Regions from separate parts of the Paenibacillus baimaensis genome, predicted to be linked through region 3. Evidence: riboswitches for the same ligand, from Rfam matches in the RefSeq annotation. Region 3 holds a riboswitch; each other region holds the start of a gene.
What was found. A riboswitch is a leader RNA that binds a small molecule or an ion and turns the genes downstream of it on or off. The one in region 3 is predicted to bind cyclic di-AMP.
Positions count from the first base shown of each region.

Region 1 (4,896 bases), on a different contig from region 3:
TGGTCAATGTGTCAGTCAAGCAAATCAGCAGCCCGCGGCACACTCCTTCTGCGACCGTTTCACCCGCTCCGATACCAACAAACGGCTGAATTGCAGCCCCATTTTCATGAGCATACGGGTATGGAGGCAGCTCTGGAGTGAGTAAAGTAGACAATTGCTTTACATATGCTTCAATCCCGGCTAGTCCTACATCCCGTCGTGCCTCCTCATGAGTCAGACCTGAGCGAATCACATCAGGCAGCAGCTTGGCTGGTCCTTCCGAGAGAGGATCAGCAACCTGAACACGGCACTGTGCCAACGGCAGCTGCCCCAAATCACCTTCCTCCCAAGTATGGAAAATCCCTGCTGCGGATGAGGTTAGTCTGCTGAAATAGGGAAACCATCCATAGGGCTCTCTTTCCTCCTTAGTCAGCACATCGGGAATTTCGAATTCTTTTACATAAGATGTACGATCAGGGGCTGTAAGGAGTCCAGTAACGAGCGGATGGGGTACAAATGAATGCCAATCGCCTTCCAACGTATTTAGATTAAGTAAAAAGAAAGCCTGCTGCGTTGAAAATTCAGTCGCTCCCGACAACGCTTTGAGCCACTCAAACACCATGACGTTCGCCAGCATGGTTCCTGCCGTGGACGAGAAGTCAGACGAGAGGTGGGTACTGCCAAGAACAGCTTGGTGGAGCCGACGCCACGCAGACTCCCAGCAGCCCTCCATGTCCGGATGGACGAGCGGCCCAACCAGTCCTACTTGCTGTATACAGAATGCCGGCAGCAGCAGTTTCTGCTGTACTTTGCAAACCGCATTCAAGTTCCGAAGTTCTTCGATATGAGTTTCCTGCGAGACGTACAAAATCGAATGAAAGGGTGCGACTGTCTCGTGCCATTCAGTTCTCCCGCTGCTATCCAGACAAAGTTCTTCTATGACTGCCATAGGATCTGTTAAACGAGCATGCTCGACCAATTCCTTCAGCTGTTCACGATCAGTAGGTACGGATTCAGTAATTAGTATGTGGAAACGGAGCCATCCTGATTCAAGCAACGCGTCAGCCAAAGATACCAAAAAAGGACCGCAGCCTATCGCCAACACCTTGGTATGGAGATATGGTTTTAAGGGGACGAACGATTCAGAATTTTTCATATCATCCTCCTGAAGGGTCAAGTTAGAAATCTACATCCATACTTACATCTTTTATCTTATGTATGATCGTTTGTCCTTCATGCTAAATTTCGCACGTATGAAAAGGACAGACGAATAATAGCATTCGACCTGTCCTTTTATTGAGGATTCCTTGATCCATAATGATGAATGAAACATCGCCAATTTCTTCGGAACTCATCCAATTGTACATCGGATATCCAATAGATTGGAAAACTTTGATCAGTGTACTTCGGGTTTTCCCATGTTAAGATGAAACTCTCTTAAAAAGACAGCGAGTTTCCAAGCTGCTCATCTTGTTTTTTTAAGAGACACAATTCAGGCCGAAGCTTCTAATAGAGGCATGGGGGAACCTATTATTTGGGGTGAAGCCATATTCATGGCCGGGTCCTTACTCTTTGATCCGAACCCGTCAGCTAACCTCATAGGCCGCAAAAAAGAGAGGATGTTCAAAATGGTTTTGAAGAAATCTGTATTAACTGGTTTACTCGCTCTGGGTACGATGGTTGGAGCCACGGCTGTTTCAGCTGCTCCATGCACGGTAACTACAGGTAACGATACGATGTCGGTGGTCGCCAAGCAGCAAGGAATTAATTTAAGTGATCTGCTTAAAGCCAATCCACAGATTACCAATGGCAATAACATTTGGCCTGGTATGGTATTGAATCTTCCTGGCATAGGCACAGGTCAAGGATTAGGCCAAGGAATGGGCTTCGGTTCAGGAACTGGCGCAGGTACAAACGTAGATACAGACACAAATGTAGATACTGGAACAAACGTAGACACAGGTACTAATGTAGATACAGACACAAATGTAGATACAGGTACTAATGTAGATACAGATACTGGTGCAGGTACAAATACAGGAACTGGAACAGGTGTGGAAACAGGTTCAGGTACAGACTCTGCTGTTCAGCAAGGGACAACTGAATCAACCTTTGCCAGTCAAGTAGTTGACCTGGTGAATCAGGAGCGCGCGAAGGCAGGTCTGAATCCGCTGACTAGCGACAATGCATTATCAGCTATGGCACTGGATAAAGCGAAGGATATGTACAATAATCATTATTTTGATCATAATTCTCCGACCTACGGTTCTCCATTTGATATGATGAACCAGTATGGCATCAAGTATACGTATGCCGGTGAAAACATTGCTATGGGTCAAAAGACTCCGCAGGAAGTCATGACTTCTTGGATGAACAGTGAAGGACATCGACAAAATATTATGAATCCTAATTATACAAAAATTGGTGTATCTTATTATAATGGCGAGTGGGTTCAGGAATTTATTGCGAATTAAGCATATAACCCCTTTTGCCTAAGCGAAGGGAGATAACAACGGATGAAGCGAGTGAAAGCATTTGTTGTGGGGATCGCGCTGCTTCTTATGAGTCTGGGTACTGTGCATACGGACCAGGCTCAAGCGGCGGCTCTACTAACAAAGGGAATATCAAGCGGAGATGTATGGGATCTGCAATTCCGTTTAAGAACAATAGGTTATGATCAACATGTACTGGATGGACAATTTGGTTCACAAACCTTGGCAACCGTTCGCCAGTTTCAAAAAGATTATGGATTAACTTCTGACGGAGTTGTCGGCGATCAAACGTGGAAATCGCTAAAAAACTATTCGTTAAATCAGGCCGAGTTGGATATTATGGCCAAAGTTATTTATAGCGAGGCTCGTGGTGAACCATACGAGGGTCAGGTTGCTGTCGGAGCCGTGATCATGAACCGGATACAATCCGGTCAGTTCCCCAATAATATTCATGATGTTGTATTTCAACCGGGGGCATTCACGGCTGTCGATGACGGACAATATACGCTGACCCCTGATGCAACCGCATATTTGGCGGCGCAGGATGCTTTGCGTGGCTGGGATCCTACGAATCAGTCACTTTATTATTTCAATCCAATAACCGCTACCAGCAAGTGGATCTGGTCTCGACCCCAGACCGTAACCATCGGAAATCATATTTTTGCCAAATAAGAGTGTGAAAGACAGTAATCGATAAAGGGAGCGTGCTCCCTTTATTTCGGTCACTGTCTTTTTATTGTCTAACTCATATTAGAATGTTCTCAAAATAATAACAAGCAGAATGTACAGAACCAGAATAACACCTGTGGTAGTTCCCAAACCGTAACCTCCACAACTGCCACAAGAAGCGCCAACTCCACCTACATATCCCATAGTTCCAACCCCCTTCCATTTCACCTAATGTATGTTATGAAGGCAAAAGGCTAATGGATTGGACTCATGAAAAATGTGCGTTTGTACGGGAGGAACAAGTCGTTCCAAGATAGATAAATTGACGTATGATATGATGTGGGAGAAGCCGCCAACTGCTCCCATGCTAACCCATAGATCACCCCAAAAAAAGACGGATTCCTTCGGGAGTCCGTCTTTTCGTTATGATTCTCTTCATTAAAACGGCATTGTAACCTGTCTGCCGGTTAGAGCTATTAAGTTGTTTGCAGAACAAACTTCTCCACGACATGCTTAACTCCATCCTCATTGTTCGACAAGGTAACATAATCGGCAATTTCCTTAAGCGATTCCACGGCATTACCCATCGCCACACCAAAACCCGCAGCTTCCAGCATTTCATGATCGTTCCAGCTGTCGCCAATCGCCATAACTTCTGACATCTCATAACCAAACCGTTCAGCCAAAAAGCGGATCGCATGCCCTTTTGTACCTTCACGATTCACGATTTCAAGGAAGTGAGGCTTCGATTTCGTAATATGTACGAGATGACCGATTTCATTGCGAAGCTCTACCGCCACTTCATCCAATCGTCCGGGATCATCGATAATTAACAGCTTGGTTGATGGCTTATCCGCCAGCTCGTGGAACTCAGGATAGACCGTATAAGGGATCTTCGATAGTGCAGCATAATCTCTGCTTTTATCATTATCTGCTTGTACATACAAAATGTCGTCTAAATATGTTTGCAGATGAAGCCCATTGCGCTCGCAATATGCAAAAATATGACGTGCCGCGTCAGTGGGAACTGTACGTTCATAAATCGTTGCGCCATCCTCGGAATTTTTCACCAACGAGCCTTGGTAGGTGATGAGCGGAACATTCAAGCCCAGCTGGGCAGCCATTTGTTTGGCGGATGCATACATCCGGCCGGTTGCCAGTGTCACGGTAACGCCCTGCGCCAAAGCTTTTTCCAAAGCCGTCTTGGTTCCTTCGGTTATTTCCTTGCGGTCGTTGATCAGCGTATCGTCGATATCGATTGCCAGCATTTTGTACATCGTGGATCCACTCCTTTGTCTGTCTACGGCTCTTATTATACATGAGAAACGGGAACATCGCACTGGCTTGACAGTTGATTATGAATGACACACTACGGGTATCGGGAAACCAGACGATTCGATAGGAAGCATGAACCAACGCTCATTCTTTCTATGAAATAAATAGACATTGGTCAATAAAAATGGCCTATTTGGGTACTATAAAAGTGTTAAAAAATTTAATGTTAAGAAATTGTAAACGTTTTATTGACAAAATTGACTACTACCGTGTATGATGAAAACAAGTTAATAGTTGTGTAGGAGAATAGGAGATACACATAAACTGCTTGTTTTATAACAAAGCATTTTATGTGTTTTTTTATTCTCTAAATGTGTACCCGCGTTACCCAGAAAAGCTGAGTGACCGTGTCAGCGAACATCTGAGTATCCCGGCTCAAGGAAGGGAGCTTCAACTCGGCAGAGGTACCATCTGTGAGTGA
Region 1 is NZ_JAOQIO010000006.1:70,143-75,038, reverse strand. It holds gene OB236_RS01495 (bacteriocin maturation protein) at 1-1,135, opposite strand, end outside; cyclic di-AMP (ydaO/yuaA leader) riboswitch at 1,465-1,600, shown strand; gene OB236_RS01490 (CAP domain-containing protein) at 1,608-2,453, shown strand; gene OB236_RS01485 (cell wall hydrolase) at 2,496-3,143, shown strand; gene OB236_RS01480 (hypothetical protein) at 3,222-3,344, opposite strand; gene OB236_RS01475 (Cof-type HAD-IIB family hydrolase) at 3,617-4,417, opposite strand.
Region 1: it holds a riboswitch for cyclic di-AMP, as region 3 does, so the genes downstream of both, OB236_RS01490 (CAP domain-containing protein) here and OB236_RS22330 (3D domain-containing protein) in region 3, are expected to answer to the same signal.

Region 2 (4,896 bases), on a different contig from region 3:
AGTGAAAAGAAATTAGGAACGATCATCCTGCTTGCATATTCAACAAAGCCAATGCCAAAATAATCAGCCGAGACGATGTTAACCAGATTGCTTACGACCAGAGGCAATGAGGTGGTGTCTGCGATAAATCCGCTGGCCATAATGAATGGCAGAATCATCCGATCCTCAAATTTCAGCGCCCGGACCATGGCAAGCACGATAGGGGTCAGGATCAGTGCGGCCCCATCATTAGCGAACAATGCAGACACAGCAGCCCCGAGAAGAACCACGTACACGAACATGACCATACCGTTGCCCTTGGCCATCCGCACAACATGCAGCGCTGCCCATTCGAAGAAACCAATCTCATCGAGAATAATGGAAAAGAGAATAATTCCGACAAAAGCGAGCGTAGCATTCCACACGATTAGCGTTACATCCCTCACGTCCATGAAGCTGACGACTCCGCACAGCAGCGCAAGGACAGCTCCTCCTACAGCAGACCACCCGATGCTTAGCCCCTTAGGCTGCCAGATGATAAAAACCAGGGTAACCACAAAAATAAGAAAAGCTGTGTAAACCATACCAACCTCCTGAGCTTAAGTGCAGCACTCATTATCTTCACATACCAGCGGCTTGAGCTGTTCTTTCTGTGAAGGGATATGCTTAAGAATTTCGGACACATAAGGCTTGTCTTGAATATATAACGAATAGTAAACCCGTTGACCTTTTATCGTCTCCTTGACTAGACGCCATCTTGTAATCTGTGCATATACTGACTGATATTGGACGGGCTGGCTTGCGAAATTTCGACAATTTTCAACAATAATCATTTATCATTTTCGCATACTCTACTTCATTTGTGAATCAGAATATAATCATTTATTTTTCTTGTTTCGCTGTGATCTATTTAACAGCGTTTGTTACCCTGGAGTAGTAAATTATAGTCATGGAGAACAAATAAACCTAAGCAGTGAACCAAGAATCAGATGAATGTCATTCACTACAAATTAGGAGATGGATAAGATGATGAAATGGATGAGGGAAAATGTCTACGCGGCGGGAATTTTTTGTTTGCTTCGGATTTATCTGGGCTGGGAATGGGCGACAGCAGGCTTTCATAAGCTGACAGGAGGGTTTGATGCTACCGGTTTTATCAAAGGGGCTGTGACCAAGCCGGTAATCGATAAGGCGACCAATGAGCTGATTTATCCGACCTTTACAGCATTTCTTGAACAGTTTGCACTGCCGAATGCAGCGGTATTTAATGTGGTGATCCCTATAGGGGAGCTGCTGGTCGGATTGGGACTTATCGTTGGTGCGCTTACGACGGCAGCTGCATTTTTCGGGCTGCTCATGAACTTTATGTTTATGTTTGCAGGCACCGTTAGCACCAACCCGTGGTTAATCTTGCTTGGTGGGGTCATTTTTATGGCTGGCACGAATGCAGGACGGTTTGGTATTGACCATTACCTGGCACCATTGGCACGTAAGCTCATAAACAAATACAAAAAAGACAAACCGGTTCATCCGGCAGCGGGCGGTACCCACAAACGAGCGCATGCTTAACTGCACATGGTTGAATGGACATACAAGAGCTGGAGTACAGTCGAGCTTAGCTGTGCTTCCAGCCTCTTTGTATAAGCGGGCCACCATCGAAAGGAGAGGATGGATATGCTGTCAGGAATTATTTTGGCAGGTGGAGACAGCTTGCGTATGGGCGGTGAAAATAAAAGCTTGCTGATCCTGGAAAAGGAAGCCTTGATTCTGCGCCAGATCCGAATCATGCGGGAGTTGTGCAGTGAAGTCATTATTGTGACTAACACCCCGAAGCTTTTCCTACGACTAGTTGATACCTCGGTGAGAATCATTACAGATTATATACCGGGAAAAGGTCCATTAAGCGGAATGCACGCCGGTCTTACGTTATCCCGTAACCAAAGCGCCTGGGTAGTAGGATGCGATATGCCATTTCTATCACCTGCTGCGGCTGAACTGATGCTGCGCAAAAAAAAGAGAGGATTGGACGCAATCATCCCCTGGTTACAAGGTGTCATGCATCCTCTCCATGCTATTTATGACAGGGACTGTGCGGGGCACATTTGGACATTATTGAAACACCAGGATACAGAATTATCCTCTTTGAGGAAGGGCTTATTATGGCAGGAAGCAGTTGAGTCCGAGTTCCAATCAGATGGCATCGATTGCAGCTTTGTGACCACGATTAAGACAAGGGATGATTACTTTCTTGCGCAACAGCATCTGGAGAAGACTAAGGTGCGGTCCGGATAAATATACATGATAGTAAAGGTGAAAAGCGAAGCTTCATGACAGAACCCAAAAGATTACGCTTACGATGCTGGTTTTCGCTAAAGCGAAAACCTTAGGATTATGCTTACGATGCCGGTTTCACTAAAGTGAAACCCTATAGATTATGCTTACGATGCCGGTTTCACTAAAGTGAAACCCTGAGGAGGAATCAGCAATGAACATGTATCAAAAGACGCGAGTAGAGATGACTAAGGCACCGATGACAGCCATATCGGAAGGGCTGGAGCGATTGAAGCAAGAGCATGGGGAGCTCAAGCAGGTTTTAATGGAAATGGAAAAACAAGCGAAGCAGGTTGAGTCCGCACCTGAGCGATTTGGAGCACTGCAGTCGCTGCTGAATTTAAGACTATGGGCACTCGCATTTCGGGAAGAGCTTGAGCGGCATTCCAATTGGGAGGAGCTTGAGCTGTTTCCTTTCCTGACTTCTTATATAGAGCGTAAAATGTCTCCCTCCATAATGCCTTCCTTCTGGTCGTTAGAGAAAGATCATGAGCTGGCTGATGAGCATATGCAGGCTTTCCTGAGGTCGGTTCATTTGCTAAAGGCAAATCCGGAGGCTATGGGCTACAATCAGGCCGCTGCCTATCTGATTCAAGCTTGTCACATTTTGCAGGAGCATTTGGCTAAGGAAGAACAGCTTGTTTTTCCTTTGACCCAGCAGGTTTTGGACGATATCAATAGAGCGGCAGCCAACCATTAATTGCTATTGAATTGGTAAAAATATGTCGAAAAATAAAATAAATATGTAATTAATTGTTAAATAATTCCGAATGGTCGTTTAAAGAATTTGAAATTTGGGTAAAGGTTGTGCTACTCTGTTAAAAAAAGGCCGAATCCAGTTCATCACAAGAGCTGGTACGGGGGATTCTTTACATGGGGTGAATGTTCGTCTGTCTCGAACTAGGGAAAACCTCTTCCCGAATCCGTCAACTAACCTCGAAGGCCGCAGGAGGAACAACTTGATATTATTACGGAAGAAGTTTATTTGGTTTTTCGCTTTTTTTACGTTTGGTCTGTTGGCTGTTATGCATGCAGGAACTGCTCAGGCAGCGTCAGATGAGGTCAGGATACAAATTAATGATTACCTAGTGACCTTCCCTGACGCCAAGCCCTACATCGATGGCAGCAGTAATTTGCAGGTGCCTCTAAGACTGCTGATTGAACAGTTGGGATACCAGATGGAATGGAGCAAGAATGAACAGGCGATACAGGTTACGCTGAGCAGCAAGCAGCAGAAGGTCGTATTGCAAACGGGAGATCGTCAAGTGCTTGTGAATGGAAAGAGCGTTACCTTGGAATCACCTCCGTTGTTGTCTCAGCAAACGGTGTATGTACCTTTTCGATTCGTATCGGAAACGTTTGGCTATCAAATTCAGTGGGATGCGGTCAACAAGCTGGCGATCATAGATGCGGATGGTCAGTATCATGCTCCGGTCTGGTACGCACCTAAGCCCAAGGCATCGATCCTGCAATCCGCATATAACTATTTAGGTGTTCCTTATGTGTGGGGAGGCAGCTCGCCGAATGGATTTGATTGCTCAGGATATGTGGGCTATATTTTTCAGCTAAGCGGAGTTCAATTGCCCAGAACATCGGCAGAGATGTACAGTTCGGCAGGCACTCGGGTTATGGATATTCAAGAAGGTGACTTGGTGTTTTTTGCTGAAGGGCGAAGAACCTCTCATGTAGGTATTTATATTGGTAATGATCAATTCATCTCGGCCACTTCCTATGGTGGTGTCACGGTTGCCAGCTTGAACAGCGGTTATTGGGGTTCCAGATACATAGGGGCAAAACGGCTGTAGCAGAGGCAGCAATCATATCGAATTATTCAGACCTGCCGAAAGGCGGGTCTTTTGTGTTAATATCAGACTATATAGTTTTCAACGGAGCCGAACAGAGTTCAAGAAAAGCATCCTCTACGACATGAATGCAGCCTTATAGGAATAAGCATAGATTCAGTTGGTTTTTAGTCTGAATGTAAAAGAGGCGAGTGCGTTGTTCAATAAACTGCAAGGGAACGCCCGCGGATGTTTGATTTATGAGCCGATGTTCATAGTCCCTTATAGTCTATATCTCACCTATGCTTCCATCTACATGCTGGAGCTTGGAATTACGGAGACCGAAATTGGGCTGGTGACTTCACTAGGGCTTGTGCTGCAAATATTCACTTCATTAATCAGCGGCTATTTAACGGATCGCATGGGACGCAAGCGAGCACTGTTGATCTATGATTTGGTTAGCTGGAGTGTGGCTACGCTGCTGTGGATGACAGCCCAGAACGTCTGGTTTTTTGTGATAGCGGCAGCGTTCAACAGCTTTCAAAAGGTACCCAATACCGCGTGGTACTGTTTGCTCGTTGAAGGGACACATCCTAAGGATCGTGCTTATATTTTCTCAACGCTGCAATTTATTAGTGTGGCAAGTGGATTGCTCGCACCGCTGGGAGGACTTCTGGTAGAGCGTTACACATTGATTTCTGCCGAGCGAATGATGTATGGATTAGCCTTTGTCAGCATGACGGCGATGTTTATTTGCCGCCACTTTGCGACCTACGAGACCGAAATCGGGATCAGGAAAATGAAG
Region 2 is NZ_JAOQIO010000001.1:31,302-36,197, reverse strand. It holds gene OB236_RS00145 (arsenic transporter) at 1-563, opposite strand, end outside; gene OB236_RS00140 (DoxX family protein) at 1,006-1,548, shown strand; gene mobA (molybdenum cofactor guanylyltransferase) at 1,654-2,271, shown strand; gene OB236_RS00130 (hemerythrin domain-containing protein) at 2,465-3,010, shown strand; cyclic di-AMP (ydaO/yuaA leader) riboswitch at 3,128-3,270, shown strand; gene OB236_RS00125 (C40 family peptidase) at 3,270-4,115, shown strand; gene OB236_RS00120 (MFS transporter) at 4,309-4,896, shown strand, end outside.
Region 2: it holds a riboswitch for cyclic di-AMP, as region 3 does, so the genes downstream of both, OB236_RS00125 (C40 family peptidase) here and OB236_RS22330 (3D domain-containing protein) in region 3, are expected to answer to the same signal.

Region 3 (4,896 bases):
TTTCACCCGGTTACGCGAAGCGCTGAAATTATTTTGCAAAAGGTGTTCGGACGTGCCAAGCATCTGTATGAGGAAAATTACGAGTTCTCCTTTATGCTTCCGCCCCTATTAAGCTTATTCCGCAAAACGTTAACTGTGCAGGAATACCATATGCTGGACGAGGCGTTCATGCAGACTGTGTTGGCACAATGGTCAACCGAGCAGGATCCGATTTTGTCGGATTTATGCTCACGGTTTCTAAATCGCCGATTGTTTAAGTATGTGAAGCTTGAGCAATTGGATATCAAGCAATTGGAAAAATTACGTGTTGTGATGCAGGATGCAGGCATTGATCCGACATTTTACATGGAAATTGATTTTCCCTCGGATCTTTCGTATGATGTGTACCGTCCGGGTGAGCACGATGAAAACTTGCCGATATTGCTGCTTGATCAGCATGATCAATTAACTGAAATTTCGCAGAAGTCAGAAATTATCCGCTCAATCAGCGGCATTCATAAAGGGCAATACCATTTATATTTCCCTGAGGAGCTGCTGCAGGTTGATCGTAGCACCATCCCGACCGAGCTCAGAAACCTGCTGGATGCGGAAGACTAACTATAGAAGGAGACATAACCATTATGCTAACCGACACACATGTACATTTAAATGCGCCCCAGTTCGATGAAGATCGACACGAGGTCATACAGCGCGCGTTAGAGAACGGAATCAGTCGAATGATCAATGTCGGATTTAATAGAGAAACGATTCCAAGCTCGATCGCTTTGGCTGAGCAATATGATTGTATTTATTCGACTGTGGGCTGGCATCCGCAAGATGCCAAAGATATGACGCCTGAAGATCTGGAATGGATCGAGCAGCTCTGCAGCCATCCCAAAGTTGTCGCTATTGGAGAAATCGGACTTGACTATTATTGGGATACATCTCCCAAGGATGTTCAAGACAAGGTGTTCCGTCAACAAATTCGGCTCGCCCGCAAGCTGGGTATGCCCATAGCCATTCATAACCGTGATGCTCACCATGATATTATTCAGGTACTGCGTGAGGAGAAGGCAGCCGAGGTCGGCGGCGTGATGCATTGCTTCTCTGGCAGCTGGGAAACGGCGAAGCAATGTCTGGATATGAATTTTTATATTTCCTTTGGAGGACCTGTGACCTTTAAGAATGCCAAGCAGCCAAAAGAAGTGCTGGACAAGGTACCTCTGGATCGATTGTTGATCGAAACGGATGCCCCTTATTTAACGCCTCACCCTTACCGTGGCAAGCGGAATGAGACTGCTTATGTGAAATTAGTCGCAGAAACTGCTGCTCAAATTAAAGGCCTTACACTTGAGCAAATTGCTCAAATTACTACCCAAAATGCCATTACATTATTCGATCTAAAATGAATCATTTTTGGGTGTAGAGAAGCTTTGTTTTTCTCGCTCTAGGGGATATTGCAAGTAAATATACACAGGCATAATGAAAATGAGAGATAAATAGGGTTTTTATCGGTAAAAACCTGAATTATGACCTAATTCAATTGAAATTCACCGTTTTTTGCCCTGTTTGTATACTTTACAAGTTCACACCGGAGAGCGTAAACTCAATATTAACTTAATACGATTACCAATTTTCCATTTTCGCTGAGTTTCCTAATGGGAAACGGGGGAACCAAAAAGTGATTTGCTCATTGCAATCAATGGGGCAAAAGTCACGATTTCTGGGGTGAATCTTTCGGATAGAATCACGTGTTTACGTGTATACGATTCAATCCAAAGTAGGGCGACTCTCAAGTCCGAATCCGTCAGCTAACCTCGTAAGCGTTAAGAGAGAGGTAACGATTGTCGTGTACTTTATTTCATCATGCCGGTGAAATAATATAAGAGTCACGGGAAGAGTCCTCTTCTCCGCTGACTTTTTTTGTGTTCTCCCGTCATTATAGCAGGGGTTCCGGAACAGGCCGACATCTTACACTGGGGAGGTGTTGAACGCACTCAGAAAGAACGATATGGAACGTAGATTGCAGCCCTTTAGTTTCTAGACAAACGCGCCTCGATCTTGAATGGAGAAGCCGAAGCCGTTTATCCTCGTTTAACGAAAGATTGCAAAACCTAAACCATAGTCGCGTCAGATGAATCATGTGATACACTCGACGGCGGGGCTTTAAGGAGGACCGAATAAGTGGGAGCTATTGAGTATGAGCAACCCCATGTAAGACGATCATCCAGCATGTCCTTCGCATTGCGATGGAAGCATGAAAACTTGCGTTTGATTTCGATCGTTTCACTGATTTCAATCGCTATCGCTTTCATGTTTTTAATGATGTTATACGGCACGGCTACCAAGCGGGTATCTGTGGTTGTCAATGGACAAGAATCAGTTGTGTATACGAAGCAATGGATTCTGCAACGTTTACTGGATGAACAGGGGATTTCTATTGGAGAGCATGATCGTCTCTCCGCATCGCTGGATGCAAAGGTGAATACGGGCGACCGGATTGCCATTGACCATGCGAAACCGTTACAGCTTACAGCTGACGGAGAAGTAAAAACCTTCTACACAGTGGCCAAAACTGTAGGAAGCGCTTTGCAGGAATTTCAAGTCTCGATCGGAGAGCTTGATAAGGTGAGTCCTGCGCTTGACACTGAATTATCTGAAACCGGTGTAGTTCAAATTGTTCGCGTTAAGAAAGAAAAAGAAGAGTTCTCGGAAAAGATAGCCTTTGATGTTGAGAAGCAAAGCGATGCGCAGCTCCCTAAAGGCAAGGAACAGATTGTACAAGAGGGTCAAGAGGGCGTAATTGTAAAAACAAAAGAGAAGTTGTTTGAGGATGGAAAGCTGGTATCAGAAGCAGTAGTGGATGAAAAGGTTCAATCCGAGCGTGTTAACAAAATTGTGGCAATAGGTACAAAAAATCCGGTTACGGTTTTATCTGCTTCTTCACCGAGCATTCAGGAATTATCCAAGAGTGGTTTGAAATTTAACGTAAAACAGGTTATAAATAATGTGACCCTGACTGCTTATTCAGCTGGTGTATCATCGACTGGCAAGAGCAGCGAGCACCCGCAATATGGGCTCACTGCGACAGGTACGAGAGTAATGGAAGGTCGAACGATTGCGGTGGATCCCACAGTGATTCCACTTGGCTGGTGGATATATATAGACGGGCTTGGATTCCGCAGAGCAGAGGATATTGGTAGTGCAGTCAAGGGGAACAAAATCGATGTTTATTTTGATAGCAACGATTATGCGAACCGCTTTGGCATGAAGCGAGGAAATACTATCTATGTAATCGGACCAAACAAGCCAACGTCAGACTAACAGTCGGCAATTGGGGCAGACTCATCATATATAGCATTACAGGAAGAGAAGAGGAATCCCTCTTCTTTTTTCTGCTTTGAAAGGTAAGGTGCAGGTGTGATTAAAGAAATGATTGTGGTAGAGGGGAAAGACGATACAACGGCAATCAAACGCGCTGTTGATGCCGAAACGATCGAGACCGGAGGTTCTGCGATTAACAAGGATACTATCCGGCGGATCAAGCTGGCACAGCAGCGGCGGGGAGTCATTGTGTTTACCGATCCTGACCACGCGGGGGAACGAATTCGCAAGATCATTACAGCTCAGGTTCCGGGATGCAAGCACGCCTTTATTACGCGAGAGGATGCGACCAGCAAAGGGGACATAGGAGTCGAGAATGCGTCGGTCGATACGATACGGAAAGCGCTAGAGAACGTGCGTACCGATTATGAAGCGGCGGAGTCGGATATTACACTGGAGGACCTGATAGCAGCGGGACTCATCGTTCATCCCCAAGCAGCGGCGAGACGCATGGAGATGGGCAAGCGGCTTGGCATAGGCTACTGCAATGGCAAACAGTTCTACAACCGCTGTCGGATGTTTCGAATCACACGTGAAGAATTTGCAGCTGCCTGGCAGCAACTTGAACAAGAAGAGGGCTGAAGGATGGATACGAACCAACGGACAGAGCAAGAGGATATTGCCTCACCAAAAAGAACAAATGATTTACTGAAAAAACATAGCCTTGTATTAAAAAAGAGCTTGGGTCAGAATTTTTTGGTGGACCCTAACATTCTACATAAGATCGTAAGTTCGGCAGATCTGGATGTAAATAAAGGTGTATTGGAGATCGGTCCTGGTGTCGGAGCTTTGACTCAACAGCTTGCCAAGAAAGCGGGTAAGGTTGTCGCTATCGAGATTGATCAAAGACTGCTCCCATTGCTCACGGAAACCTTGGCGGGGTACGCTCATGCGAGCGTTATTCATGGCGATATATTGAAGGTCGACCTGCAGGCCTTATTTCAAGAACAGTTTAAGGACTTTGCACAAGTAAGTGTTGTGGCCAATCTTCCTTATTACATCACAACGCCGATTATCATGAAGCTGCTGGAAGAGAAGCTGCCTCTCGAGTATATCGTCGTCATGATTCAAAAGGAGGTAGCCAGTCGGATGTCAGCCAAACCGGGTGGCAAGGAATATGGAAGCCTGAGTATAGCTGTTCAGTACTACTGCGAGCCTGAGGTCGTCACGATTGTACCCAAAACCGTGTTTATCCCTCAACCGAACGTAGATTCAGCTGTTATCAGACTGAAAGTGCGTCAGAAGCCGGCTGTCGAGGTCGAGGATGAGGTTTTCTTTTTTGAGGTGGTCCAGGCATCGTTCGTTCAACGCAGGAAAACCATCTATAACAATCTGGCAGTCCGCTATTTCACAAAAGAAACCAAGGGGCAGCTGGAGGCTATATTGCTGGAGGCTGGCATTGACCCTGTGAGACGCGGTGAAACGCTGTCTATGGAGGAGTATGCCCGTTTAAGCAGTTGTTTGTCCAAGGCACTGGGCAGAGCGTAAATCGCCTGTATTGTGACCCTGCTCGGTATTCACCAATGGCTAAGG
Region 3 is NZ_JAOQIO010000088.1:9,929-14,824, forward strand. It holds gene OB236_RS22320 (HD domain-containing protein) at 1-597, shown strand, start outside; gene OB236_RS22325 (TatD family hydrolase) at 621-1,388, shown strand; cyclic di-AMP (ydaO/yuaA leader) riboswitch at 1,614-1,821, shown strand; gene OB236_RS22330 (3D domain-containing protein) at 2,164-3,303, shown strand; gene rnmV (ribonuclease M5) at 3,400-3,945, shown strand; gene rsmA (16S rRNA (adenine(1518)-N(6)/adenine(1519)-N(6))-dimethyltransferase RsmA) at 3,949-4,851, shown strand.

Region 4 (4,896 bases), on a different contig from region 3:
AGCTCTCTAATGAAAAATCCAGTGTCGTAGGCAGACCGGATTGCTTGATAATTTTTCGGATCTGATAGATGGAGGTGTGTAGATGAATCATGGCTTTGTCAGGAGTGAAGTGGGGCCAGATCTCCTCAAGCAGCACATCCTTGCCGATCCGGCTGCCTTTATGATGAATCAGGAAGGCAAACAGCTCCTTGGTTTTGGCTGTTCTCCATTTCACCTTGCCATCAGGGTCAATACGGGGAGATAAGACAAGATTGTTAAAACAAAATACCAGAGGTTCCGGGTCGGTTGGTATCTTTGCAGTGCGCTCTTTAACCGGTGTGTAAGCCTGAATACGATTCAGTGTTTTGGAAAATCGGATGGGATCGACCGGCTTCAGCAAATAATCAAGCGCATGAAGCTCGAAGGCTTCGAGTGCATATTGCGCATAGGCGGTTATATATACAATCTGGATATTATCGTCGATTTGTTGGATATATTCCGCAGCTGTCAAGCCATTCATTTCAGGCATTCCAATATCGAGAAATACGATATCGGTCTGTTCAGTAGCCAGATGCTCCAACCCTGCCTTCGCTGAAAGAAATTTACCAGTGACTTGAATGCCGTCAACATCTTGAAGCAGCTGTTCCAGCTGCCGCAGCGCGGGTCGCTCGTCGTCGATAAGAATGGCTTTCATCGTACTCACTCCTCGTAACAAGATATGTTGTTGTTTTCCAATTATATCACTATCGGTGATAATGAACCTCACATGTTACTCGCTTTTCCTTCGATAAGCCTCTGCAGCCGGCAAATTACCTTATTTACGCCCACTTTGCAAGATCCCCTTATAAACCTCAATAGCGCGGGCTCGTGAGGCTGTCAGCTCGACAAGAGCATGCGCCTGCGGCAGATGGATCTGCTTGTCGGATAAACCTGCAAGCTCTGGCAGCCAGCGCCGAATATAGTCTGCGCCAGGATCATGAGTAGCCGATTGGGTTGCGGGATTCATGATCCGAAAATAAGGTGCAGCGTCAAATCCAAGAGAAGCACACCATAGCCAGCCTCCACGGTTCAGAACATTGTCATAATCGCTCAGCTTGAAGCGAAAATATTGTTCTCCGTAGGTGAACGGACAGAGCAGGTTTTTGGTCAGAAACATCGAGGTTACCATGCGCAGGCGATTTGGCATCCAGCCTGTTGTATTGAGCTCTGTCATGGCCGCATCGATAATCGGGATACCGGTTCGCGCTTCGCTCCAGGCCTGGAAGTAGCGATTGTCCAACGGTGACAGATCATATCTTTTCTCGTAATGAAAATAATCACTGTCAAGCCGTGACTGATAGATGTAGAAGTCGCGCCAGGCGAGCTGTCGCAACCAGACCTCGCGCTGCTCCGATTCCAGCAGCGCTTCGTAGACGGTGCGCGCGGATATAGCGCCGACGTTAAGGTGCCGGCTCAAGCGGCTCGTCGCCTCGCGCGCGAAGCGATCGCGCCCATCGGCGTAGCCGCTCAGCCGCTCCGCGAGGAAGCCGCGCAGCACGCTGTGCGGGTCGGGTGCCCCAGGCACCGACCCGCACCCGCCCGTGGCTTCCGCGTCGCCTGCGGCCAGCGCCGCTTCCAGCTGCGGCGGCAGTGCATACGCCTCGGCTGCGTCAGGAGCCAGCGCGACTGTGGCGAGCTGGCTCACATGCACGCTCGTGGCCGGTCGATAGAAGCGGAGCCGATAATCGCTCCACTTCCGGTAAAAGGGCGTAAACACCTTGTACGGCTCGCTGCGTCCGCTCCATCGGTGAAAGTCTCGCAGGTCCAGAAGCGCCTGCTCGTCGAAGGAGGTAACATTCACCCGTGCGGCCTCTGCAGTCGCACGAAGCAGCCGATCTCTTTGCTTGGCATAAGGGGTGCTATCCTCGTGAAATACGAGTTCCTCCACGGGGTGTGCAGCCAGCAGTGTATTCAGGACCGCAGAAGGCTCGCCATATACAATATGCAGCTGCTGGCCAGCTTCCAGATACAGCTGTCTGAGCCGTGCCGCATGCTGGAGAAAGTTGACGCCGCTGTGCTCCAGATACCGTTCATGCCCCAGCAAGAAGGGGTCCAGAATGAGCACATGCAGGCTTTGTTTGTGCATAGCGTGAATATAGTTGAAGGCGAGCATATCGTCCACCCGCAAATCCTTACGATGTAAAAATATAATCATGAATGGGCACCTCGTTTATAGCTTTGTACAACAGCAGAGAAGCTCGTTCGGTGCATATTGGAAATCACACGCTGCAAGTATCGGTTGCAATAAATTGAATATTCAGAATGATTGAATGGTTGTTTTTGATAGGCGATTCAACCGAAATTTTGTAGGGTAATAGAGGGTAATAAATGAAGAGAGCCCTGCAGCCTTGTCCGACGCAAGAGGTGCGCAACGGAAGCAAGCACTGAGGGCTCCATACAAAATGGTTCGCTCAACTGTAGAAGTATGGTGTAAGAAAGTAGGTTTCTTTCACTTCATTCTATTGATTATCTGACATAAAAGCTTCGTACTGCTCGTCAGATAAAATACGTTTAGCGGTAACATAATACTTGGAGTAGTAATTTTCATTAAGCTTGTTGACAGTAACGCCTATATTGGTAGCTGAATGGTAAAACTTACCGCCCCCAACATACACGCCAACATGAGAAATTCCTACACCGTCTGTCTTGAAAAACACAAGATCCCCAGGACGCAGATCGTCTTTTTCAACTGTTGTACCAACTTCTGCTTGCCCTTTGGATTGGTGCGGCAGTTTGATATCCAATTTGGCAAAAACGAAAGCTGTGTAACCAGAGCAATCAAATCCGTTCTTCGTCGTACCAGCGTACTTGTAAGGAGCACCCACGCCATCGTTAACAGCTTGGCTCAAAGGGGTTTCGGCAAAAACACTGCCTACTTGCACACTGCAAAACAGTGCTAAACCTAATGCAATACCAAAAAACTTCTTCAAAAAATTTTCCCCTTCCGGTGCCTACGAGGTTAGCTGAGGGTTCGGTTGAAGGTTCCCTATGATCACTCTGAAACGAGATCAATTCACCCAGATTGGATCCCCCGTTTTCCAGTATGTCGGAAATTCGGCAAATGCATAGTTTTTTTGTTACACTTAAGACGAATTCGGCGTTTACCTTAAAATTCCTCCTTTAGTCACAAAATGTACACATTTAATGGTCGAAACATGAAACTTTCTTCAAATTCATTATAAACCTTATACAGCAAGGGTTTGAATGGGTTTGACTCTATTCAGAGCTGAAAATGAAAACGTATTCCAACAATTAAATTTTACATTTTTTATTTATTTTGTAAAATTTATGTCGAATTCGATTAATGAAAAAGGGCTTTTTTGACGAATTCAGGACTATAGTCATATAAAATATTTGCAAAGCAAAAAAACCTCGGCCACGTTTATAAACGCGGCAGCGAGGCTAATTTAGGTTCGTTTGATACATTACGGAAAGTTTCTAACTCAAGAAGGCTGATTTATTCGTGATTGGCGTTCCACAAGGCGTGCTGTGAGGTGATCGTCCACATCTTGCAAAACATATGAAGCAGCCGATAAGCCTGAACCAGCACGAGAGCCGCGAAGCCCGCCCATACGAGAGCTGATGTTATCACAAGAGCGGAGAGGGTGAAGGTGATTGACATTGTAACGATAGCCAGCAGCAGGATGGTAAGCACATTGCGGACGAGCAGCCGACAAGAAATGAGAACCGATTTGCCGCTGGCAAGCCCAAACTGCATATACATAAATAAGGTTTGTATCAGGATCAGATAAGCCACATAGATGCCAAGCCATGGCAGCAGATGCCAGCCGATAGCCGTCAAGGAGGCATGGGAGTGATAGCCCTCGATGACTTTCGTTCCCAATAGGTATAAGGGAGCGACTGTTAGAACAATTTGAAGCAAATACAAGCCGAGAAAAGGCAGACCGAGCTTGCGGATTCCGCGTACAAAGCGATATCCAGCATTTAATTCCGTGTGCTCCAGCGAATAGTAGATGCCAGCGCTCAGGAGCGGGCTCAGGACCATGCGAATCAGCAGCAATGCGAGTGCCCACCATAGATATGGCACGATCAGATCGGTTTTCGTAATTTGGAATTGCCCCTCCAGCCAAAATAATTGAACCGCCTCACGGGACAGCTCGGGGCTGGGGTAGCGGTGCAGCAGCGGAACGACAATCGAGCGAACTGCAGTATACAGGATCAGGCCCCACAACAAATTATACGTAAACAATGCACAGACGGCAAAAGGCTGATTCCAAGCATTCATTAATCCGGATTTTAGCAGCTTCCACATCCTTTGTGCCTCCTCACCAAGCGACCCCGTCCAGCAAGGTCTCGATTAATTTGACGATACCTGTCTGCAGGCGCATCACAAGCTTTGAGTCCACGTCGGTTTTCATAAAGCTGTTCATACGTTTATTTTCCAATACAAGGGTATGTTGAGGGTCAATAACTGCCCATTGCAGCTGTGTCGGATGCTGCAGCTTGAACGTAACGTCACCATCGATGCCATCCCAGAGTCGATCGATCTGTGAGCCATCTGCAAAGTGGAACCGGATCGGGACCTGATGATAAGTTCCGCCATACTTTTGAATCCTTACCGTATTTTCATAGAGCGGTTGTCCGTCAGCGATGATTTGTTTCGTGTGGATCCCTGTTATGGCGTAATCGACCATTTGTCCACCATAGACGAATTCGTCAAAAAACTGAGCCCAGCTCTTTTTAGTCGTATCCTCAAGTGTTTTTTGAAAATCAGATGTGGTCGGATGTTTGAACTTCCAGCTTTGAAAATACGATTTTAAAGTCCGCTGCATCATCTCGCTGCCGATCTGGGCTTCGATTGCACGAAGCACGAGCTTGGCGCGCGTGTATACATTTTCTGCGTAGGCCTCATGTTTC
Region 4 is NZ_JAOQIO010000113.1:173,914-178,809, forward strand. It holds gene OB236_RS33880 (response regulator) at 1-673, opposite strand, end outside; gene OB236_RS33885 (cryptochrome/photolyase family protein) at 794-2,173, opposite strand; gene OB236_RS33890 (C40 family peptidase) at 2,478-2,948, opposite strand; cyclic di-AMP (ydaO/yuaA leader) riboswitch at 2,952-3,088, opposite strand; gene OB236_RS33895 (hypothetical protein) at 3,476-4,291, opposite strand; gene OB236_RS33900 (M1 family metallopeptidase) at 4,305-4,896, opposite strand, start outside.
Region 4: it holds a riboswitch for cyclic di-AMP, as region 3 does, so the genes downstream of both, OB236_RS33890 (C40 family peptidase) here and OB236_RS22330 (3D domain-containing protein) in region 3, are expected to answer to the same signal.